4 regions of the Serratia sp. EC4 genome follow, and region 3 is predicted to be linked to each of the others. Evidence: riboswitches for the same ligand, from Rfam matches in the RefSeq annotation. Region 3 holds a riboswitch; each other region holds the start of a gene.
What was found. A riboswitch is a leader RNA that binds a small molecule or an ion and turns the genes downstream of it on or off. The one in region 3 is predicted to bind thiamine pyrophosphate.
Positions count from the first base shown of each region.

Region 1: linked by a shared signal. The riboswitch ahead of thiM (hydroxyethylthiazole kinase) and the one ahead of thiC (phosphomethylpyrimidine synthase ThiC) in region 3 are both predicted to bind thiamine pyrophosphate.
Region 2: linked by a shared signal. The riboswitch ahead of ACP39K_RS04360 (TenA family protein) and the one ahead of thiC (phosphomethylpyrimidine synthase ThiC) in region 3 are both predicted to bind thiamine pyrophosphate.
Region 4: linked by a shared signal. The riboswitch ahead of thiB (thiamine ABC transporter substrate binding subunit) and the one ahead of thiC (phosphomethylpyrimidine synthase ThiC) in region 3 are both predicted to bind thiamine pyrophosphate.

Region 1 covers NZ_JBNIDE010000009.1:94,571-100,396, reverse strand. The annotation lists gene ACP39K_RS20550 (FUSC family protein) at 1-277, opposite strand, end outside; gene mdtN (multidrug transporter subunit MdtN) at 282-1,319, opposite strand; gene ACP39K_RS20540 (YtcA family lipoprotein) at 1,330-1,593, opposite strand; gene ACP39K_RS20535 (TetR/AcrR family transcriptional regulator) at 1,811-2,425, shown strand; TPP riboswitch at 2,517-2,613, shown strand; gene thiM (hydroxyethylthiazole kinase) at 2,649-3,440, shown strand; gene thiD (bifunctional hydroxymethylpyrimidine kinase/phosphomethylpyrimidine kinase) at 3,440-4,240, shown strand; gene ACP39K_RS20520 (inhibitor of vertebrate lysozyme family protein) at 4,325-4,783, shown strand; gene gutQ (arabinose-5-phosphate isomerase GutQ) at 4,825-5,796, opposite strand; gene srlR (glucitol operon DNA-binding transcriptional repressor SrlR) at 5,789-5,826, opposite strand, start outside.
Region 2 covers NZ_JBNIDE010000001.1:920,952-926,777, reverse strand. The annotation lists gene ACP39K_RS04375 (ABC transporter substrate-binding protein) at 1-240, opposite strand, end outside; gene ACP39K_RS04370 (ABC transporter permease) at 276-1,043, opposite strand; gene ACP39K_RS04365 (ABC transporter ATP-binding protein) at 1,040-1,780, opposite strand; gene ACP39K_RS04360 (TenA family protein) at 1,777-2,460, opposite strand; TPP riboswitch at 2,523-2,625, opposite strand; gene ACP39K_RS04355 (LLM class flavin-dependent oxidoreductase) at 2,775-3,797, shown strand; gene ACP39K_RS04350 (SDR family NAD(P)-dependent oxidoreductase) at 3,811-4,545, shown strand; gene ACP39K_RS04345 (GlxA family transcriptional regulator) at 4,672-5,646, shown strand; gene gap (type I glyceraldehyde-3-phosphate dehydrogenase) at 5,725-5,826, shown strand, end outside.
Region 3 covers NZ_JBNIDE010000016.1:18,625-24,450, forward strand. The annotation lists gene ACP39K_RS23845 (HesA/MoeB/ThiF family protein) at 1-529, opposite strand, end outside; gene thiE (thiamine phosphate synthase) at 522-1,172, opposite strand; gene thiC (phosphomethylpyrimidine synthase ThiC) at 1,165-3,108, opposite strand; TPP riboswitch at 3,223-3,347, opposite strand; gene ACP39K_RS23860 (Rsd/AlgQ family anti-sigma factor) at 3,387-3,890, opposite strand; gene nudC (NAD(+) diphosphatase) at 3,992-4,759, shown strand; gene hemE (uroporphyrinogen decarboxylase) at 4,798-5,826, shown strand, end outside.
Region 4 covers NZ_JBNIDE010000004.1:139,984-145,809, forward strand. The annotation lists gene ACP39K_RS14140 (sugar efflux transporter) at 1-621, opposite strand, end outside; gene sgrT (glucose uptake inhibitor SgrT) at 776-949, opposite strand; gene sgrR (HTH-type transcriptional regulator SgrR) at 1,040-2,701, shown strand; TPP riboswitch at 2,739-2,857, shown strand; gene thiB (thiamine ABC transporter substrate binding subunit) at 2,915-3,901, shown strand; gene thiP (thiamine/thiamine pyrophosphate ABC transporter permease ThiP) at 3,877-5,484, shown strand; gene thiQ (thiamine ABC transporter ATP-binding protein ThiQ) at 5,471-5,826, shown strand, end outside.

The DNA.
Region 1 (5,826 bases), on a different contig from region 3:
TCGGGTAGTCGTAGGTGAATTTCAGCACCAGGATAGCGGCGCCGATCGCCAGCGTGGAGCTGACGAAAAACAGGATGCCGATTGCGCGGGTGATCACGATATTGGACTGCGTGATAAAGAAGACAGCGATCAGCGACAGCGCCAGCCACGGCACCTGCAGCGTCTGCGAGATCACGATGGCGATCGCGCTGGAGAGCAGGGCGCGGATCACCAGGTTGATGCGGCTGTCCGAAGGGCGCAGCTCGTCGATCAACTGGGACAGCCAGCCGTGAGACATCGTTTTATTCTTCATGGCGCAGGTTCAGCTTGGCCACCGCCGAAGCGCCCACGCGGAACAGCGCCGGGTTGGGGGCTTCTACCGCGATCTTGACCGGGAAGCGCTGCGAAACGTGCACCCAGTTGATGTTGCGCGACACGTTGGGCAGCCCGCCCAGCACTGTGCCGCCGTCGTCGGGCTGCACGCCGTAGCTGATCGATTCCACCTTGCCACTGAAGGTCTGGCCGGCGTCGCTCATTAAATACAGCGTGGCCGGCACGCCGGGATGCACGCCCTTCAGGTCGGTTTCGCGGAAGTTGGCGACCACGTACCAGTGGCGGGTGTCGATCAGCGTGAACACCGGTTTGGCGCTGGAGGCATATTGGCCTACGGTGGTTTTCAGGGAGGCGATGCGGCCGTCGAACGGCGCTCTCACCTCGGTGAACTCCAGGTTCAGTTTGGCGATGGCGATGTCGGCCTGCACTTCGGCACGCTGCGCGACCAGGGCTTCGACGCCGCTGACGGCGGCTTCCGCCTGTTTCGCCTGCAGCAATGCGGCCTGCAGTTCCGCCTGCGCCGAGCGCTGGGAGGTGCGGGCGGTTTCCACTTCTTCCGCCGAAACGTAGTTCTTGCCGAGCAGCTTCTGCCGGCGGTTGAGGGTGTCGGTCGCCTGCGCCACCAGCGCCTGCGAGCGTTTGACGATGGCGTTCATCGATTCGGCATTGTACTGCTGCGCGTTGACCGAACGCTGCGTCAGCTTGATCTGTTCATTCAGCGTGATCAGGCGCGCTTCGCTGGCCGCCAGCGCGTCCTGGTAAGGGCGCGGATCGATGCGGAACAGCAGATCGCCTTGCCGCACTTCCTGGTTGTCGCGGATCGGCATCTCGATGATGCGGCCGTTCACCTCCGGCACTACGTCGATGGTGTCGGCATAGGCGTAGGCATCGTCGGTAGTGGGGGCGTTTTCCACCCGCCAGACGACGACGGCGGCCACGATGAGCGTCAACGCCAGGATGGTAAGCACCAGCAGTCTGCGCTTGTTGGAGGTTTGTGGTTGGGTCATGGCGTCAGTCTCAGTGGGGGAAAACCAGTAACCAGGTCAGCATGGCGATCAGCGCGGTCAGCGCCGGATACGTCAGCAGCTGCGGCGCCAGCCAGGCGCGTTTTTCCGGGGTGCGCAGCAGCAGGTGGATCGCCACCATGCCCGCCACGCCGCCGCACAGGCAAAACAGCCAGTCGGGGAACGAAGCGCCGAACACCACCATGGACGGTGCCGGCGAGCACCCGGTGAGCAACAGCGCGGTCAGGCAGGTGATAAGCAGTTTTTTGTCGGGCATAGGGCGTTCTCTGGCGATTGGCTTGGTCGACGGGCCGAATGAAATGACTCTTTTTCAGTGAGTGAGGTCACTGTTTGTCACCCCCATGCTTGCGCAAGGGGAAACTAGAATAAATACTCTACTCTAAACTAGAGGGGTTAATCTAGTTTTTTGTGTCACCCTGCCTTCGCGGCGGCAAATGGGTATAATGCGTTGATGACAGCGGGCAGAAACGAATATGCAAATCGACGAACACATCACCGGGCGAGAGCCGCAGCAGGAAAGAGGGCGGCAACGCGTACAAACCATTCTGGATTCAGCGGCGGCGATCGTGGCGCAGGATGGCCTGGCGGCGCTCAGCATGCAGCGGCTGGCCAAACACGCCAAAACCTCCATCGGCTCGATGTATCACTTTTTCCCCGATCGCCACGCGGTGATCAAGGCGCTGGCGGATCGGCATACCGAATCGATCGAGGCGCTGGTGCGCGACATGGCGCTGGCCAGCGACGACGAGTGGCGGCACCTCTCCGCTGAAGCGGTGATCCAGCGGCTGTTTTCACCCTATGCGCAATACCTGCGCGAGCACGCCGACTACCTGCCGGTGATGCGGGAAATGAACCTGCCGGACGAAAAGTCCAGCTTCCTGGCGCTGATCGCCCGAGTGCTGCAGCTGCGTCGCCCCGAGACCGCCGAGACGGAGATCCTGCAGCAAACCCGGCTGTTGCAAAGCCTGGTGGCCGGCACCTTGCATCACATCTTCAAAACGGCGCCGCAGAGCGTGGCGTTTACGTTGGCGGAGCTGCCCGGCGTGCTGAGCCTGTATCTGGCGGGAAAAGAGGGCAACATCGCTTAGGCGCGAGCGAATTTATTCGCTTGTTTGTCCGCGCCGCCGCTGGCATGATCCCGCTCAGGGATTAACGCAACGTTGATCACAACCTATTGATTTTCATGACTCGGGGTGCCCTTCTGCGTGAAGGCTGAGAAATACCCGTATTACCTGATCTGGATAATGCCAGCGTAGGGAAGTCACGGCCGCCCAACCGGCGCCGCCTTCTTGAACGCCGGTTGGGAGGAATATGATCGCTCGACCTGATGCACTACCCGGCGCTCGCGCCGCGGCCTGCCTGACTCAATTCCAACAGCGGCCTCCGCTGATCCACTGCCTGACCAACGAAGTGGTGCAATCGCTGACCGCCAACGTGCTGCTGGCGCTCGGCGCCTCCCCGGCGATGGTGGTGGAGCCGCAAGAGGCGGCGCAGTTCAGCGCGCTGGCCGACGGCCTGCTGATCAACGTCGGCACCCTCAACGCGCTGCGCGCCGAATCGATGCGCGCGGCGGTGGCCGCCGCCAATCAGGCCGGCAAGCCCTGGACGCTGGATCCGGTGGCGGTTGGCGCGCTCTCCTACCGCACCGCCTTCGCCAAACAGCTGCTGGACGAGAAACCGGCGGCGATACGCGGCAACGCCTCGGAAATCATGGCGCTCAGCGGGTTGCTGGCCAGCGGCCGCGGCGTGGACAGCGGCGACGATTCCTTGGCGGCATTGCCCGCCGCGCGTGAGCTGGCGCAGCGCAGCGGTGCGGTAGTAGCGGTCACCGGCGCGGTGGATTACGTCACCGACGGCCAACGCGATTGGGCGATCGAAGGCGGCTCCTCGCTGATGACGCGGGTGGTGGGCACCGGCTGCGCGCTGTCGGCGGTGGCGGCGGCGTTTTGCGCCCTGCCGGGCGATCGCCTGGACAATGTGGCGGCCGCCTGCCGGGTGATGTCCCACTGCGGCGGCCTCGCGGCCAGGCAGGCCGCCGGGCCGGGCAGTTTTACGCCGGCGTTCCTCGACGCCCTGTATCAGCTGCGCGGGGAGGATCTGTGATGAAACGCATTAACGCGCTGACCATCGCCGGCACCGATCCCAGCGGCGGTGCCGGCATTCAGGCCGATCTGAAGGCCTTCTCGGCGCTTGGCGCCTACGGCACCTCGGTGATCACCGCGCTGGTGGCGCAGAATACCCGCGGCGTGCAGTCGGTGTATTACATCGATCCGGCGTTTGTCGCCGCGCAGCTGGACTCGGTGTTCAGCGACGTGCGCATCGACAGCGTCAAGATCGGCATGCTGGCCAACGCCGATATCGTGCAGGCGGTGGCCGAACGGCTGCGCCATTACCGGCCGGAATTCGTGGTGCTGGACACCGTGATGCTGGCGAAAAGCGGCGATCCGTTGCTGGCCCCGGAGGCGGTGGCGTCGATTCGACGCGAGCTGTTGCCGCTGGTGTCGATCATTACGCCGAACCTGCCGGAAGCGGCGGCGCTGCTGGCGTGCGCGCCGGCGGAAGATGAAGCGCAGATGCGCGAGCAGGGGCGGGCGCTGCTGGCGATGGGCTGCCGAGCGGTGCTGATGAAGGGCGGCCACCTGAGCGAAAGCGAGAGCCCGGACTGGCTGTTTACCGCCGAAGGCGAGCAGCGCTTTACCGCGCCGCGCGTCGCCACCCGCCATACCCACGGCACCGGTTGCACGCTCTCGGCCGCGCTGGCGGCGCTGCGTCCGCGCCATGCCGACTGGGCGGCCACGGTGGCCGCCGCCAAGGGCTACCTGCAACAAGCGCTGCAACAGGCGGATACGCTGGAAGTGGGGCACGGCATCGGGCCGGTGCATCATTTTCACGCCTGGTGGTGAGTCAACTTTTTGCCGCAACCGTGGTCTGACTAGTTCAGGCCCGGTTTTATGGGCGAAACCTGATTTAACCTAGGGAGAAGGACTATGACGGGACACCAGGCGCTGCGTTGCGCCCTCTTTGGCGCACTGCTCAGCTTCAGCGCGGGCAGCTTTGCCCAACAAATCGTCACCACATCGGATTTGATTCAGCAGCCGGGGTATCAGGCCAGCTGGCAAAACATGGTCAAAGGCCAGGCGCGGATGCCGGGCTGGGCGCGCAAGGGCGTCGGCACCTCTACGCCGGCGCAGAATCTGAACTGGAAGGGCAAAGAGTATCTGGTCGGCAACCTGTGCAAGCCCCACGACTGCGGCAATAACTTTTTGATCGTGGCGTTCAGCGCGGACAAATCCCAGGCCTGGGGCGTGCGGGTGGAAGTGGAAGATCGGCCGGAAGCCGTCGATCATCCGAAGAAGTATGCCAAGTACCAGTGGCTCGGCAAGCCGAATGACGACATGAAAGCGCTGCTGAAGCAGCAGTTCGAGAACAATCCCGATTGGAAATGATCTGACCGGGGGGCGCTGGTGATGGCGCCCCCCGGCGTTGATCAGCCGATGCCGGCCTGATGCAGATCGTGCAGGTTGAGCGCCCCCACCAGCACGCCGTCCATATCGACCACCGGAGCCGCGCTGATGTGTTGTTCGTGCAGCGCTTCCAGCGCCTCCCCGGCGCGCCACTGCTCTGGCAGCCGATAGCCGGGGCGGGTGATCGCCGGGCTGAGCGGATCCTGCAGGCTGTTGCCCTTCACCAGCCAGCGGCGCAGGTCGCCGTCGGTAAATACGCCCACCACCCGCTGCTGCGCGTCGCAGACCGCTACCAACCCCAGCCCGGTGCGGCTCAGTTCCAGCATCGCCTCCATCACGTTGGCGCTTTCGCTCACGCGCGGCAGGCGATCGCCGGTGCGCATCAGGTGATGCACGCGGTTCAGCAGACGCGCGCCCAGGCTGCCGCCCGGGTGCGATCGGGCGAAGTCTTCCGCGTTGAAACCGCGCTGGCGCATCAGCGCCATCGCCAGGGCGTCGCCCATCATCAGGGTGTTGACCGCGCTGGAGGTGGGCGCCAGCCCCATCGGGCAGGCTTCGCGCTCGACGCCGATATCCAGCACGCAGGCCGCGGCCTGCGCCAGCGGCGACTCTTTGCCGCCGGTAACGGCGATCACCGGAATGCCGTTCTCCGCCAGCAGCGGCAGGATCAGATCCAGCTCTTTGGCGCGGCCGGAGTAGGAAATGAACACCACCACGTCGTCGGCGCCGATCATGCCGAGATCGCCGTGCAGCGCCTCCGCCGGATGCACGAAGAATGACGGCGTGCCGGTGCTGGCCAGCGACGCGGCGATCTTCTTGCCGATATGGCCGGACTTGCCGATGCCGGAAATCACCGCTTTGCCGCGGCAGTTCAGCAGCAGCTCGCAGGCGCAGACGAAATTGTCATCCAGGCGCGCCAGCAGGCGCTGCGCTTCGGTCAACTCGATCTCCAGCGTTTCGCGGGCGAAGGCGAGCAGGGCGTTGGCGTTACTCATCGGGGTCTCCTACCAGAATGATATTGATGC
Region 2 (5,826 bases), on a different contig from region 3:
GATGGCGAGGTCGGCCTGTTTGGCGGCCACCAGCCGCGGCGGCAGCGCCGGATCGGACGGCGGCACGATCTTGACGTCCAGCCCTGCGGCCTTGAAGGCGCCGATCTGCTCGGCCACCATAATCGGCGCGTGATCCGGGTTGATGTACCAGTCGAGCACCAGCGTCAGCTTGTCGGCCGCGCCTGCCTGGCCGGTGAGGGCGGCGCCCAGCAGCAGCCCGCAAACGGTTTGTTTGATCATGGTCGTTCCTTTATCCCTGGTTATGGTTGCAATCATCAGTCGTTTTCCGGCGCCCAGGCGATCAGGCGCCGCAGCAGCGCATCCACCGCGGCCCACAGCAGCACGGTCATCAGCACCAAAATAAACAGCGCGGCGAAGCAGACGTCGGTCTGCATGCGCGCGTTGGCGTTCAGCATCACGTAGCCCAGCCCTTCGGCCGAGCCGACCCATTCGCCGATGATGGCGCCGATCGGCGCGACCGCGGCGGCCATGCGCAGGCCGGAGCCGAAGGCCGGCAGCGCCGCCATCAGCCGCACGTGCCGCAGCTGCGCCCAGCGCGAAGCGCGCATCGTGCGCGCCAGATCGAGATAGTCGTTGTTGACCCGGCGCAGCCCGTCAAAAAAGGCCGACACCACCGGAAAGAAGATCACCAGCACCGCCATCGCCACCTTGGCGCTCATGCCGAAGCCGAACCACAGCACCAGCAGCGGGGCCAGGGCGAACACCGGTATCGCCTGGCTGGTGAGCACCAGCGGCATCAGCCAGCGTTGCAGGCGCGGCGAGAAAATCATGCACAGCGCCAGTGCCGCGCCGAGCAACACGCCGAGCACCAGCCCGCTGACGATCTCCGAAGCGGTGACCAGCGTGTGCCAGGCGAGATAGCCGCGCCCGTCCCACAGCGCCTGCGCCACAGCGCCCGGCGTGGGCAGCAGAAAGGCCGGAATGCCGCTTTGCGTCGCCAGCCACCACAGCAGCAGCAGGCCGACGAACACCGTCAGCCCGCGCCGCAGGCGGGTGAGTCCACGCTCTTTGGCGATATTCATTGCGCCGCCCTCACCAGTTGCTGCAGCAGCTCGGCCTGGCTTTTCAGCAGGTCGGCGTCATCCGGCGCGCGCGGCGGTAGCCCGCTGATGCGGTGAGTATCGTCGAGGCCCAGCGGCCAGGGAGACAGCACCAGCAGCCGGTGGCTCAGGCGGCAGGCTTCCATCGGATCGTGGGTGATCAACAGCACGGTATTTTGCGCCAGCAGCTCGGCGGCCAGGCTCTGGATCTCGGCGCGGGTAATGGCGTCCAGCGCGGAAAAAGGTTCGTCCATCAGCACGATCGGCTGGCGTTCGTAGAGCGTGCGGGCGATGGCGGCGCGCTGGCGCATGCCGCCGGACAGCGAGGCGGGCAGGCTGCGGCCATGCGCGGCCAGGCCTACGCGTTCGAGCAGGTGCGCCGTCCACGCCCGATCCGGCGCTTCGCCGCGCAGCCGCGAACCGAGGGCGACGTTCTCTTCAACGGTCAGCCACGGGTAGAGCAGGTCTTTTTGCCCCATGTAGGCGATGCGCCCGGCGATCGGCAGGCCGTCGCTGCCGGTCACCGAGCCAGAGCTGGCCTGCGCCAGGCCGGCGATGATCTTCAGCAGGCTGGTTTTGCCGGCGCCGCTGGCGCCGAGCAGGGCGACGAAGCTGCCGCCGGCGATGTCGAAGCTCAGCCGGTCGAAGACGATTTGCTGCCCGAAACGCAGGCTGAGATCCCGCACCTGGATGCCGGGCGGGAGAAGCGGGGAGGTCATGAGGCGTTCAGCCCCATCTGCCAAAATGCCGACTCCAGCTGGGTGGCGGTGGTGAAAATCTGCGCCAGCTCGGTGAAGCGGCCCTGTGCGCCGCGCTGCTGACCAACGGTTTCCAGCAGTTCGATGGCGGCGCGCACGCCGGCCAGATAGCCCTCGTCGCCGTAGTTGCGGATCCAGGAGGCGTAAGGATTGCCCTCCATCTGAGTGGCGGGATCGTGCAGCAGCCGCAGGCCGATTTCGGCATAGCCGGCCACGCAGGGCAGCAGGCCGGCCAGCAGATCGAGGGCGTCGCCGGCATGGCCGATATCCAGCACGTAACGGGTGTAGTTCATGGTTTCCGCCGCTTCCGGCTGGGCGGCGATCTGCGCTTCGTTCAGCCCCCATTCGGCGCAGTAGGCCACGTGCAGCGGCAGTTCGGCGACGATGCCGTTGAGCGAGGCGGTGGCGGCGCGCATCTCCGGCAGAGTGCGCAGCTTGCTGACCAGCAGCGCGTAGGCGCGGGCGAAGTGCAGCAGAAACAGATAGTCCTGGGTCAGGTAGCGGCGAAAAGCGCGTTCAGGCAAGGTGCCGGCGGCCAGCTGCTGCAGAAACGGATGATCGACGTAATCTTGCCAGTGGCTGCCGGCATGGCGGCGCAGCCGGCCGTAAAGACCGCTTTCGAACAGGGTAGTGATGGACATGGGACCTCCTTGAGTCAGTGGAGATCCGGGCACGCTGAGGTATGAACAGGCAACGGGTGATCGCGCGGTTGCCTAACCGTCCCTTCGCTGGCATGACCCAGATCAGGTTCAAAGGGTTCGGCTTGCGCCATCTCAGCCCGTAACAGGACACCCCTCGGAGCTGCCTGTTATACGACATTTGTTTTTTGATTACAATCGCCGGGCGGCGCGGCGGCAATCGGTTCGTTTAGTGCGATCGGGGGCGATTTTGCTGGCGCAGAGCGCGCGGTTTTTGTCACTGTAGGCCCATGTTTTGCCTCTGAGGATGATGCCCGATGAAAAAAATTGGTTTTCTCTCGTTTGGCCACTGGTCGCCTTCCGCCCAGTCCGGCACCCGTTCCGCAGCGGATGCGCTGCTGCAGTCCATCGATCTGGCGGTCGCCGCCGAAGATCTGGGGGCGGACGGCGCCTATTTTCGCGTGCACCACTTCGCGCGCCAGCTGGGATCGCCGTTCCCGCTGTTGGCCGCCATCGGCGCCAAAACCCAACGCATCGAGATCGGCACCGGCGTGATCGACATGCGTTATGAAAACCCGCTGTACATGGTGGAGGACGCCGGCGCGGCGGATCTGATCGCCGGCGGGCGGCTGCAGCTCGGCATCAGCCGTGGTTCGCCGGAGCAGGTGATCGACGGCTGGCGTTATTTCGGCTATGCCCCGGCCGACGGCGAGACCGACGCGGACATGGCCCGCCGCCATACCGAAGTGTTCCTGGAAGCGCTGCGCGGTGAAGGGTTCGCCGAACCCAATCCGCAGCCGATGTTCCCGAATCCGCCTGGGCTGCTGCGGCCGGAGCCGTTTTCCGCCGGGCTGCGCGATCGCATCTGGTGGGGCGCCGGTTCGAACGCCACCGCTGTCTGGGCGGCGAAGCTGGGCATGCATCTGCAAAGCTCGACGCTCAAGAACGACGAGACCGGCGAGCCCTTCCACATCCAGCAGGCCAAGCAGATCCGCGCCTATCGCGCCGCCTGGCAAGAGGCGGGCCATGCGCGCGAGCCGCGGGTTTCCGTGAGCCGCAGCATCTTCGCGCTGGTGGATCAGCGGGATCGCAACTACTTCGGCGGCGGCGGCAAGGAGGGCGATCAGCTGGGGTATATCGACGCGCAGACCCGGGCGATCTTCGGCCGCAGCTATGCCGCTGAGCCGGATGTGCTGATCGAGCAGCTGGCGCAGGACGAGGCCATCGCCGAAGCGGATACCTTGCTGCTGACCGTGCCTAACCAACTGGGCGTGGATTACAACGCGCACGTCATCGAATCGATTTTAACCCATGTCGCGCCGGCGCTCGGCTGGCGCTAAACGGAGGAGTGGCATGTCACGCATTTTCATTACCGGCTCGGTCGACGGGCTGGGCCGCGCCGCCGCGCAAACGCTGTTGGACGAAGGGCATCAGGTGATCCTGCATGCGCGTGAGCCTGGCCGTTTGGCCGCGGTGCGCGATTTGCTGGATCGGGGCGCGCAGGCGGCGATCGGCGATCTGTCCGATGTGCAGCAGATCCGGCAGCTTGCCGAGCAGGTCAATCGCCTCGGCCGCCCGGACGCGGTGATCCACAATGCCGGCATGTTTACCGGGCCGCAGGTGATGCCGGTGAACGTCATGGCGCCCTACCTGCTGACGGCCCTGATCGAACGCCCCAAGCGTATCGTCTACCTGAGCAGCAGCATGCATTTTGACGGCGTGGCGGAACTGAACGGCGTGGATTGGCTTGGCGGCGCTGCCGGTTCTTATTCGGACAGCAAGCTGTTCGTCACCGCGCTGGCCGCCGCCGTGGCGCGCCTGTGGCCTGACGTGATCAGCAGCGCGGTCGATCCCGGTTGGGTGCCGACCAAAATGGGCGGCGCGGACGCGCCCGACGATCTGGCGCTGGGGCATGTGACGCAGGCGTGGTTGGTGACCAGCGATGAACCGCAGGCCCTGGCGTCCGGCGGCTATTGGCACCACCAGCAGCGGCTTGAACCTCACGCGGCGGTGCACGATGAGGCGTTTCAAACGGCGCTGTTGGCGCAATTGGCGCGCGTCGGCGGGGCGCACCTGCCGCAGGCTTGATGGCCGTTCCTTCCTGGCCCGCCGGTGATTAGCGGCGGGCTTTTTTATGCCCGCAGGGTGAACCGACGGGGCTTTTCTTATACAGTGGTCGCCTGGCCTGTTTTGATTGTTATTTATATTATCGCCATGCACTCATTCCTGATTATCGTCCCTGAAGGGGGCATGCTGTTCGAAGCGGCGGGCATCGCCGATATCCTGATGCAGGCTAATCGCCTGAGCCCTGCCGAGACGCCGCTGTATCAGATCGCGGTCGCCACCACGCAATCTCACCGGGTGGTGCACGGCCTGTCCGGGCTGAGCCTGTTGGCCGATCATCGCCTGGCGGATCTCGATCCGGCCCAGCCGCGCGATACCGTGATCGTCGCCGGCAAGGGGGCGACCGAAGAAGAGGGCGCCCTGGTCGCCGATTGGCTGCGTCGCGCGGCGCCGCAGGCGCGCCGTATCGCTTCGGTTTGCGGCGGGGCTCTGCTGCTGGCCGAAGCCGGGTTGCTGGACGGGCGGCGGGCGACCACCCACTGGCGGCTGGCGGAGACGCTGCAGGCGCGCTTCCCGCGAGTGCAGGTCGAAAACGGCCCAATCTACGTGCAGGACGGGCCGATCTGGACCTCCGGCGGCGTCAGCTCCGGCTTCGATCTGACGCTGGCGCTGGTGGAGGATGATTACGGCTTCGTGCAGGCGCGCGAAGTGGCGCAGGATCTGGTGATGTTTCTGCGTCGCCCCGGCGGGCAGGCGCAGTTCAGCCGCTATCCGCTCAACCAGGCCAAATCGCCGGGGCCGATCCGTGACCTGCAATCCTGGATCCTGGAAAACCTCGCCGACGATCTCAGCGTCGATCGGTTGGCCGAGCGCGTGGCGATGAGCCCGCGCAACTTTACCCGGGTGTTCACCCGCGAGACGGGCATTTCTCCCGCCAAATTCGTCGAAGAGGGGCGGTTGCATACCGCCAGGCAGCGCCTCGAACAGAGCGCGGAAGGCATCGAGCAGATTGCCCTGGCCACCGGCTTCGGCAACGGCCTTAACCTGCGGCGGGTGTTTGAACGCAAACTGCAATTGACCCCGAGCGAATACCGCGAGCGCTTTCATGCGCGCAATTTGGCGTAAATTGATTGGTAAACGTCATTTACGCCGTTTCTGGTCGGCGCTAGATTTTAGGCAAAGCCCAAAAACGAGGAGTGCATCATGGTGAGAGTAGGCATTAACGGCTTCGGCAGGATCGGGCGCAACGTGCTGCGCGCGGCGCTGGGGCGCAGCGATTTTGAAGTGGTGGCGATCAACGATCTG
Region 3 (5,826 bases):
CCGGGTACAGGCAGGCGTAACAGCCGTGCGCATAGGGCGGCTCGAGCACCAGCAGCTGGCCGCTGAAGCCGACCGCGCTGCCGCTGATCAGCGGCTTGGCGGCGGCGATGCAGGCGGCGTTGACCTCATGGCGGGTCGCCATATTGTCGCAGCAGTCCAGCACCAAATCGGCGCGGGTGACCGCGTCGCGCAGCGCTTGCCCTTGCAGCCGCTGCGCCAGCGGGATGGATTCCACCAATGGGTTCAGCGCCTGCAGATGGCGTTGCGCCAGCGCCGCCTTACCGGTGGCGGTATCGGCGCTGCGGTAGAGGATTTGCCGCTGCAGGTTGGTGACGTGCAGCTGGTCGTCGTCGGCCAACAGCAGCGTGCCGACGCCGGCGGCGGCCAGGTACAACGAAGCCGGGGAGCCGAGCCCGCCCAAACCGACGATCAGCACCGTGGCGCGCTTGAGTTTCTCCTGGCCTTCCGGGCCGACGTCCTCCAGCAGCAGTTGGCGGCTGTAGCGCAGGAATTCCTGATCGTTAAGCATCGTTCGGATCCTCGCCTTCGATCAGCCGCAGCAGCTCGGCCGTCGCCGCGCGCCAGTCCGGCGCCTGGGTGATGGCGCTGACCACCGCGACGCTGCCAACGCCGCACGCCAGCACCGCCGGTACGCGATCGATACTGATCCCGCCGATCGCCACCGTCGGGTAATCCGCCAGGCCGGCGATGTGGCGTTTCAACTCCGTCAGCCCCTGCGGCGCCGAAGGCATGTCTTTGGTTTGGGTGGGGAAGATGTGCCCCAGCGCGATGTAGGACGGTTTCACCGCCAGCGCGCGCGCCAGTTCGGCGTCGTCATGGGTGGACACGCCGAGCCGCAACCCGGCGCGGTGAATGGCAGCCAGATCGGTGGTATCAAGATCTTCCTGGCCCAGATGCACGCCGTAGGCGCCGTGCTTGATCGCCAGCCGCCAGTAGTCGTTAATGAACAGCCGCGCCTGATAACGCTGGCCCAGCGCGATGGCGGCGGCGATATCCTCTTCGACCTGCTCGTCAGGCAAATCCTTGATGCGCAGCTGGATGGTGGTGACGCCGGCCTCAAGCAGGCGAGCGATCCATTCCACGCTGTCGACGACCGGGTAGAGCCCCAGTTTGTAGGGCGTCGCCGGGAAGGGGGTCGTGATATCAGTCATTGCTTGTCTCCTCTTGCAGCGTGCCGGCGCTGTGATACAGCTCGCTGCCGCGGGCGCGGAACTCGGCGGACATTTTCTCCATGCCGGTCAGTTGCACTTCGATCGGCTTGGCGACCTCCTGGGCGGCGGCGTAGTCGCGCACCTCCTGCGAAATCTTCATCGAGCAGAATTTCGGCCCGCACATCGAGCAGAAGTGGGCGACCTTGCCGGATTCCTGCGGCAGGGTTTCGTCGTGATAGGCGCGCGCGGTGGCCGGATCGAGCGCCAGATTGAACTGATCTTCCCAGCGGAATTCGAAACGCGCCTTGGACATGGCGTTATCGCGGATCTGCGCGCCCGGATGGCCTTTGGCCAGATCGGCGGCGTGAGCGGCGATCTTGTAGGTGATCAGGCCCTGTTTGACGTCTTCTTTGTTCGGCAGGCCGAGGTGCTCTTTCGGCGTGACGTAACACAGCATGGCGCAGCCGAACCAGCCGATCATCGCCGCGCCGATGCCGGAAGTGAAATGGTCATAGCCCGGGGCGATATCGGTGGTCAGCGGGCCGAGGGTGTAGAACGGCGCTTCGTGGCAATGTTCCAGCTCTTCGGTCATGTTGCGGCGGATCATCTGCATCGGCACGTGGCCCGGGCCTTCGATCATCACCTGCACGTCGTATTCCCAGGCGATTTTGGTCAGCTCGCCCAGCGTATGCAGCTCTGCGAACTGGGCCTCGTCGTTGGCGTCCTGAATCGAGCCGGGGCGCAGGCCGTCGCCGAGCGACAGCGAAACGTCGTAGGCGGCGCAGATCTCGCAGATTTCGCGGAAGTGCTGATAGAGGAAGTTTTCCTGATGGTGCGACAGACACCATTTGGCCATGATCGAGCCGCCGCGCGACACGATGCCGGTCAGGCGTTTGGCGGTCATCGGCACGTAGCGCAGCAGCACGCCGGCGTGGATGGTGAAATAATCGACCCCTTGTTCAGCCTGTTCCAGCAGCGTATCGCGGAACATCTCCCAGGTGAGGTTTTCTGCCACGCCGTTGACCTTCTCCAGTGCCTGGTAGATCGGCACGGTGCCGATGGGCACCGGGCTGTTGCGCAGGATCCACTCGCGGGTTTCGTGAATATAGCGGCCGGTGGAGAGATCCATCACGGTGTCCGCGCCCCAGCGGGTGGCCCACACCAGCTTCTCCACCTCTTCTTCGATCGACGAGGTGACCGCCGAGTTGCCGATATTGGCGTTCACCTTCACCAGGAAATTGCGGCCGATGATCATCGGCTCCGCCTCCGGATGGTTGATGTTGGCGGGAATGATGGCGCGGCCGGCGGCCACTTCCTGGCGCACGAACTCCGGCGTGATGTTGTCCGGCAGGTTGGCGCCCCAGCTTTGGCCCGGATGCTGGTGGCGCAGCACCTCGCCGCGAATGCGCTCGCGCCCCATGTTTTCACGGATGGCGATAAACTCCATCTCTGGGGTGACGATGCCGGCGCGGGCATAGTGCAGCTGGGTCACACGCTTGCCCGGCAGCGCTTTGCGCGGCAGCGGCAGATGCTCGAAGCGCAGGTGATCCAGCCCCTCGTCCGCCAGCCGCTGCTGGGTGAAGCCGGAGCTGGCGCCGCTCAGGGTCGCAGTATCGCCGCGCGCGTCGATCCAGCCGGCACGCAGTTTGGCCAGGCCGGCGTGCACATCGAGCTTGGCCTGCGGATCGCCGTAGGGGCCGGCGGTGTCATATACCGGGATCGCCTCGTTGGGTTCATACTGCGGGCTATCTTTGCTGCCGCCGACCAGGGTCGGACTGAGCTGAATTTCGCGCATCGGCACCTGGATATCGCGGCGCGAGCCCTGCAGGTAGATGCGGCGTGAGTTTGGGAAAGCCATGCCTTGCAGCGTGTCGATAAACTGCTGGGCGGCTTCGCGTTGCGCTTTACGGGCGCGCGGTGGATTAACGTTAGACATAGCAAGTTCCTACCAGTGTGTTGGGTTGGGAAAGTTGCTTGTCTGGAGCTCGGAGGGAGTAATGATGGTGGCCGATAAGGCAGGGCGCCCGCAAGGGGAAGGCCGTGCCTATGGCGATAGATTACTCTTGTTCCCTTCGCGGGTATTAACCCGATCAGGTTCCGCGGATCCCGAATTAACGGTCTCAGCCTGGCTGATTCGATGAACAAATCAGGCGCTAGGCACTCCGACAAGATGCCCCCCAGTATAGGAGGGATAAGAAAAAAAACTATAAAATTTTAACGCGCCGGATCCAGTGTCTGGTCCGGCAGCGGTTGCTGCGCGGCTTCCGCTTCCAGTTGGATCAGCTTATCTTCCAGCGCAAAGCGCGCCGCCAGCGTTTCGCCGATATCCGACAAGGCCTGGTGGAATTCCAGACAAACTTCCTGATCGATATCCACTTCGGTATAGCGATCGTGGAACGCCATGATCTGTTCGGTATTGGCCCACAGCTTGGGGTAGATGTTCACCGCCAGCGACATTTTCGGACTGGCTGCGCCTTCCACTTGTTTGATAATTCTGTCATAGATATGAAAATGCCCTGCGGAGAGGTAATCCACCAGGTTGTGGCAAAAGTTCTCCAGCGCTTTTTCATTCAGCGGCGTATGCTTTTCTTTATTCGGTTTGAGGCCTACCAGCGTGCAGTAGGCGACCAGCAACTGCTTGCGGGCCTGAAGCCATTGATCAACTAATTCATTACTACCGCCAACGCGCTGAGTCAGCCTTTCCAAACGGTTGAGCATGTTTGACTCCGTGTAAGTAACAAAAGTAACCGGTAAGTTATTAAAATGTAACAAAGCCGATTTGTAGAGTGCCAGTGAAGCTGAGGTTGTGCAACAACGATATGGAACTTGCATTAACGGGCAATGAAAACGGCTGGTGGATCGTCAGCCATGAAAGCAAACTTTGGTTACCGAACGGTGAATTGCCGTCGGGGACTGCCGCCGCCCTCGGGCTGCAGGGCCATATGGCGCGCGTCATCGGTGAGTGGGAGGGCGCGCCGGTCTGGCTGGTGCGCCAGGCGATGCCGCGGGAGATGGGGTCGGTACGTCAGCTGTTGGATCAGGATCGCGGTCTGTTCCAGCTGGCCGGGCGCGGCGTGCAGCTGGCGGACTTCTACCGCTCCCATCGCTATTGCGGCTACTGCGGCCATGAGATGCACCTCAGCCGCACCGAAAGCGCCTGCCTGTGCGGCCATTGCAAAGAACGCTACTACCCGCAGATCGCGCCCTGCGTGATCGTCGCCATTCGGCGCGAGGATCAGATCCTGCTGGCGCAGCACGTGCGCCATCGCGGCGGCATTCACACGGTGCTGGCCGGCTTCGTCGAAGTGGGCGAAACGCTGGAGCAAGCGGTGGCGCGCGAAGTGATGGAAGAGAGCAATATTGAAATCAAGAACCTGCGCTACGTCACGTCACAACCCTGGCCGTTTCCGCACTCGCTGATGATGGCCTTTATGGCCGATTACCACCAGGGTGAGATTCGTCACGATCCCAAGGAGCTGCTCAATGCCGGCTGGTATCGTTACGACCAACTGCCGCTGTTGCCGCCGCCCGGCACCGTGGCGCGCCGGTTGATTGAGGACACCGTGGCGCTGTGCCGGGCAGAATAATGTACAATGGCCGGCAGATTATTAAGGGAGCCCCATAAATGACTGAGTTGAAGAACGATCGTTACCTGCGCGCGCTGTTGCGCCAGCCGGTGGATGTGACCCCCGTATGGATGATGCGCCAGGCCGGTCGTTATTTACCGGAGTACAAGGCGACTCGCGCCCAGGCCGGTGATTTCATGTCGCTGTGCAAGAACGCGGAGCTGGCCTGTGAGGTTACGCTGCAGCCGCTGCGCCGCTATGCGCTGGACGCCGCCATCCTGTTCTCCGATATTCTCACCATTCCCGACGCCATGGGGCTCGGCCTGTACTTTGAAGCCGGCGAAGGCCCGCGTTTCAGCTCCCCCGTCACCTGCCGCGCCGACGTCGACAAACTGCCGGTGTTCGATCCGGAAGTGGAGCTGGGCTATGTGATGAACGCGGTGCGCACCATTCGCCGCGAGCTGAAGGGCGAAGTGCCGCTGATCGGCTTCTCCGGCAGCCCGTGGACGCTGGCTACCTATATGGTTGAGGGCGGCAGCAGCAAGGCCTTCACCAAGCTGAAGAAGATGATGTATGCCGAACCGGCCACGCTGCACCTGTTGCTGGACAAGCTGGCGGACAGCGTGATCCTGTATCTCAATGCCCAGATCAAGGCCGGCGCGCAGTCGGTGATGGTGTTCGACACCTGGGGCGGCGTGCTGACCGGGCGCGATTACCGCGAGTTCTCGTTGCACTACATGCACAAGATCGTCGATGGCCTGCTGCGTGAAAATGACGGCCGCCGCGTGCCGGTGACGCTGTTTACCAAAGGCGGTGGGCAGTGGTTGGAGGCGATGGCCGCCACCGGCTGCGATGCGCTGGGGCTGGACTGGACCACCGATATCGCCGACGCGCGTCGGCGCGTGGGCGACAAAGTGGCGCTGCAGGGCAATATGGATCCGTCGATGCTTTATGCTTCTCCGGCGCGCATCGCGGACGAAGTGGAGACCATTCTGGCCGGTTTCGGCCACGGCAACGGTCATGTGTTCAACCTGGGCCACGGCATCCATCAGGATGTGCCACCGGAGCACGCCGGGGCCTTCGTCGAG
Region 4 (5,826 bases), on a different contig from region 3:
CCCGCCCTGCGGCCCCCCATTCTCCGCCGCACGCGGCACCGAAGGCAGCATAAATCCCACCAGCAGCACGCAAACCGCGAAGGTGGCGGCGGCGATCAGGAACATCACGGTGAACCCGTAGTTCAGCGCCAGCGCAAACGACAGCGGCGGGCCGATCACCCACGCCAGCGAAAGCTGGGCGCGCATCACCGAGCTGAACATCACCACTTCACGCGCCTCGCTGTCGGCGTATTCCCGCGCCAACGCGAAAATTTGCGGCATGGCGGTGTTGGCAACGGCGGACATCAGCACCCCGGCGGTGATCAGCGTCAGGTAATCGCGGTTAAAGGCGAACAGCAGGCAGTTGCCGACCGCCATCAGGCAGCACAGCAGGATCAGCCTGCGCCGATCGCCGCGGGTGTCGGAACGTTTGGCCAGCAGGAAGCTGACCACGATGCCGGCCACCGCGTTGGCGGTGTAAAACAGCCCGACCCACAGCGGCCGCACTTTGACTTCGGTGGTCAGAAACAGACTGAGCGTCGGCGTCAGCAACGCGCCGGCGATGCCGGAGAGAAAAGCGATCAGCAGGAAGGCGGCGAAGATGGGGTTAATGCGCAGTGACAACCGGCTCAGGCGTTGCATATCGTCTTCCCTGACCTCAAAGCAGAAGAAAGAACCTTAGGCCACGGCGAGGAAAAAGCAAGCGCATCGCCATGACCGCGCATAAAAAAACCAGTGGGTCGCCCCACTGGCTGGTGAAACAGCACCATTACTCAGAAACTTGTTGCCGCAGCCCCTACAGGTGCTCGCGATACTGCTTATCGGTCATCTCTTTAATGTCCCATTGCGTCAGATGCGCCAGCATCGCCAGCCGCGCCTGTTCGGGCACCACGCTCAGCCAGTCGGCGCGCTGGCGGCGGACCGCGCTGAAATAGCGCTGATAGAACGATTTGGATAAGAAAGCTTTCATGATTACGCCCTCCCCTTTCATTGATGAAAATTATCGGCGTAATATAGGGAAAGAAAAATTGACGAGTTGAAGCGGGAGTGTTCCTCTTTTATGTCCACGTCCAGATTGCAGCAGCAGTTCATCCGCCTGTGGCAGCGCTGCCACGGTGAAACCACCGACACCACGCTGCAGGATCTGGCGGAGGTGCTCAGCTGCTCGCGGCGCCACGTGCGCTCCCTGCTGAGCGCCATGCAGCGTGAAGGCTGGCTCACCTGGCAGGCGGAGTCGGGGCGCGGCAAGCGTTCGCGGCTAACCTTCCACTACACCGGCCTGGCGCTGCAGCAACAGCGGGCCGAGGAGTTGCTGGAACAGGATCGCATCGATCAGCTGGTGCAACTGGTGGGCGACAAAAACGTGGTGCGCCAGATGCTGCTGTCGCAGCTGGGGCGCAGCTTCCGCCAGGGGAAACACATCCTGCGGGTGCTCTACTACCGGCAGTTGTACAACCTGCTGCCCGGCTCGGCGCTGCGGCGTTCGGAAACCCATTTGGCGCGCCAGATCTTCAACGGCCTGACGCGCATAAATGAGGAAAACGGGGAACTGGAGTCCGATCTGTCCCACCATTGGCAGGCGCTGACGCCGCTGCACTGGCGGTTTTACCTGCGCCCGGCGATCCATTTTCATCACGGCCGCGAGCTGGAGATGGCGGACGTCATCACATCCCTCTCGCGTCTGACCGCGCAACCGCTGTTCTCGCATATCGAGAGCGTCACCTCGCCGACGCCGTTCGTTATCGACGTGCATCTGCGCAGCCCCGACCACTGGCTGCCCTGGCTGCTGGGCAGCGTGCAGGCCATGATCCTGCCGCGTGAATGGCGCGAACTGCCGGATTTCGCCCGCCATCCGGTCGGCACCGGCCCCTACCGCGTGGTGCGCAATCTTCCCAGCCAGATGAAGATCCACGCTTTCGACGACTATTTCGGCTACCGGGCGCTGATCGACGAGGTGAACATCTGGGTGCTGCCGGAGTTCTCCGAAGAGTTGGTGCACTCCGGCGTGCAGCTGCAGGGCGATGAAACCGGCAAAAACGAACTGGAAAGCCGACTGGAAGAGGGCTGTTATTTCTTGCTGTTCGATCAGCGCTCCCCGCTGGCCGCCGACCCCGCCATTCGCAGCTGGCTGTGCGAATTGATCAACCCCATTTCGCTGCTGAGCCGCGCCGGGCCGCTCTACCAGCGCTACTGGTCGCCGGCGTACGGCCTGCTGCCCCGCTGGCACCACAACCGCGCGCTGGCGCAGCAACCCAAACCGGCGGGGTTGACCGAACTGACGATGACCCACTTCAATGAGCATTCGGAGTTTCACGCCATTCGCCAGGCGATTGAACCGCTGCTGGCGCAGCACGGCATCCGCCTGATCGTGCAAAGCGTGGATTACGCCACCTGGCACCAGGGCGACGCGCGCAGCGATCTGTGGCTCGGCAGCGCCAACTTCTATCTGCCGCTGGAGTTTTCGCTGTTCGCCACGCTGTACGAACTGCCGCTGATGCAGCACTGCATGAACGAAGATCTGGCGCAGGACGCAGCGCTGTGGCGCGCCAACCGCTTGCCGCTGGCGGAGTTCTGCCAGCGTCTGGTCAGCAACCACCAGTTGCATCCGCTGTTCCACCACTGGCTGCAGCTGCACGGCCAGCGCAGCATGCGCGGCGTGCGGATGAACACCCTCGGCTGGTTCGACTTCAAGTCCGCCTGGTTTGCCCCGCCGGAGACATAAGCGCCTTTCGCCCAAGTCGGTTAATCTTTACAATAGCGCCGTCTCAACGGGGTGCGGAGAGCCGGGCCGCCTAATAAGCCCGATTTTCCGCTGAGAGCACACCCGTCGAACCTGATCCGGTCAATACCGGCGGAGGGATTTGAGCCCAGCGAACCGGCGACGCCGCCTCGCCCCCTCAGATGCCCTTGCCCCCTTATTTTTCAGGAGTGCAACGTGGTCAAAAAATATCTGCCCTGCTTATTGCTGCTGTGCGCCGCGCCGGCGTTCGCCAAGCCGACGCTGACGGTTTACACCTATGATTCCTTCGCCGCCGACTGGGGCCCTGGCCCGGCGGTGAAAAAAGCCTTCGAAGCCGAATGCGGCTGTGAACTGAAGTTCGTCGCGCTGGAAGACGGCGTCTCGCTGCTGAACCGCCTGCGCATGGAAGGCAAAAACAGCGCCGCCGACGTGGTGCTGGGGCTGGACAACAACCTGCTGCAGGCGGCGCAGCAAACCGGCCTGTTCGCGCCGAGCGGCGTCGACACCGCCAAGCTGACGGTGCCGGGCGGCTGGCAGGACGCGACCTTCGTGCCTTACGACTACGGGTACTTCGCCTTCGTCTACAACAAAGAAAAACTGAAGAACCCGCCGAAAAGCCTGCAGGAGCTGGTCAGCGGCGACCGCAACTGGAAAGTGATCTACGAAGATCCGCGCACCAGCACGCCGGGGCTCGGCCTGCTGCTGTGGATGCAAAAAGTGTATGGCGACAAGGCGCCAGCCGCCTGGCAGCAGCTGGCGAAGAAGACCGTCACCGTCACCAAAGGCTGGAGCGAGGCCTACGGCCTGTTCCTGAAAGGCGAAGGCGACCTGGTGCTCAGCTACACCACTTCTCCGGCCTATCACCTGATCGAAGAGAAAAAAGACCTTTACGCCGCCGCCACGTTCAGCGAAGGCCACTACCTGCAGGTGGAAGTGGCGGGCAAGCTGAAAGCCGCCAAACAGCCTGAGCTGGCCGAGCGCTTCATGCAGTTCATGGTGACGCCGGCATTCCAGAACACCATCCCGACCGGCAACTGGATGTACCCGGTGATCAACACCCCGCTGCCCGTCGGTTTTGAGCAGATGAACGTGCCGCAGACCGCGCTGCAATACAGCGCTGAAGAGGTGGCCAAACAACGCGGCGGTTGGATCCGGGCATGGCAAACCGCCGTCAGCCGCTGATCCCCCGCTGGCTCTGGCCGGGGCTGCTGGCCGCCGGCGTGATCCTGCTGGTCGCCGCACTGGCGATGGGCTCACTGTGGCGTCACGCGCCGGACAGCGACTGGCGCGGCCTGTGGCAGGACAGTTACCTGTGGCACGTGGTGCGCTTCACCTTCTGGCAGGCGCTGTTGTCGGCGCTGATTTCGGTGCTGCCCGCCGTTCTGCTGGCGCGTGCGCTCTATCGCCGCCGTTTCCCCGGCCGGCAGCTGCTGCTGCGGCTGTGCGCCATGACGCTGGTGCTGCCGGTGCTGGTGGCGGTGTTCGGCCTGCTCAGCGTCTATGGGCGCCAGGGCTGGCTGGCGACGCTGTGCGGCTGGCTGGGCGTCGAGTATGGCTTCTCGCCCTACGGGCTGCAGGGCATTCTGCTGGCGCACCTGTTCTTTAACCTGCCGCTGGCCACCCGCCTGTTGCTGCAGGCGCTGGAGAACATTCCGGTGGAGCAGCGCCAGCTGGCCGCCCAACTGGGTATGAACGGCTGGCAGCAGTTCCGCTTCGTCGAATGGCCGGCGCTGCGTCGCCAGATCCTGCCGAGCGGCGCGCTGATCTTCATGCTGTGTTTCGCCAGCTTCGCCACCGTGCTGTCGCTGGGCGGCGGGCCGCAGGCCACCACCATCGAACTGGCGATCTACCAGGCGCTGAGTTACGACTACGATCTGGGGCGTGCCGCCATGCTGGCGCTGATCCAGCTGGGCTGTTGTCTCGGGCTGGTGTTGATCAGTCAGCGCCTGAGCCAGGCATTGCCGGTGGGGCATACCCACGCCCAGCGCTGGCGCAATCCGGAAGACAGCCTGTGGCGGCGCATCAGCGATTTTCTGCTGATCGCCGCCGCCCTGCTGCTGCTGCTGCCGCCTCTGCTGGCGGTGATCGCCGACGGCGCCAATCAGGCCATTGTCAGCGTGCTGCGCCAGCCGGTGCTGTGGCAGGCGCTGTTCACGTCGCTGCGCATCGCCCTCGGCGCCGGGCTGCTGTGCGTGGCGCTCACGATGATGCTGCTGTGGAGCAGCCGCGAGCTGAAACTGCGGCAGCAGCTGCGCGGCGGCCAGGCGCTGGAGCTGAGCGGCATGGTGATCCTGGCGATGCCGGGCATCGTGCTGGCCACCGGCTTCTTCCTGCTGCTGAGCGATACAATTGGGTTGCCGCAGTCGCCCTATGCGCTGGTGATCCTCACCAATGCGCTGATGGCGGTGCCCTACGCGCTAAAGGTGTTGGAGAACCCGATGCGCGACCTCGCCGAACGTTACAACCCGCTGTGCCTGTCGCTGGATATCCGCGGCTGGCAACGGCTGCGGCTGATTGAGCTGCGCGCCCTGCGCCGCCCGCTGGCGCAGGCGCTGGCCTTCGCCTGCGTGCTGTCGATCGGCGACTTCGGCGTGGTCGCCTTGTTTGGCAACGAGCATTTCCGTACCCTGCCTTTTTACCTGTATCAGCAGATTGGCGCCTACCGCAGCAACGACGGGGCGGTGACCGCGCTGCTGTTGCTGCTGCTGTGCTTCCTGTTGTTTACCCTGATTGAACGCTTACCGGGCCGCCATGCTGACGCTTGAAAAACTGACCTACCTCTATGAACACCTGCCGATGCGCTTTGATCTGCGCATCCAGCCGGGCGAGCGCGTCGCGGTGCTCGGCCCCAGCGGCGCCGGTAAAAGCACCTTGCTGAGCCTGATCGCCGGTTTTCTGCCGGCGGCCAGCGGCCGGCTGCTGCTGAACGGCGAAGACCACACCGCCACCCCGCCGGCCAAGCGGCCGGTGTCGATGCTGTTTCAGGAGAACAACCTGTTCGCGCACCTGACGGTGGCGCAGAACATCGGGCTGGGGTTGGATCCCGGTCTGCGCTTGACTGAACAACAGCGCCAACAGCGGGCGCATATCGCCCGTCAGGTCGGCCT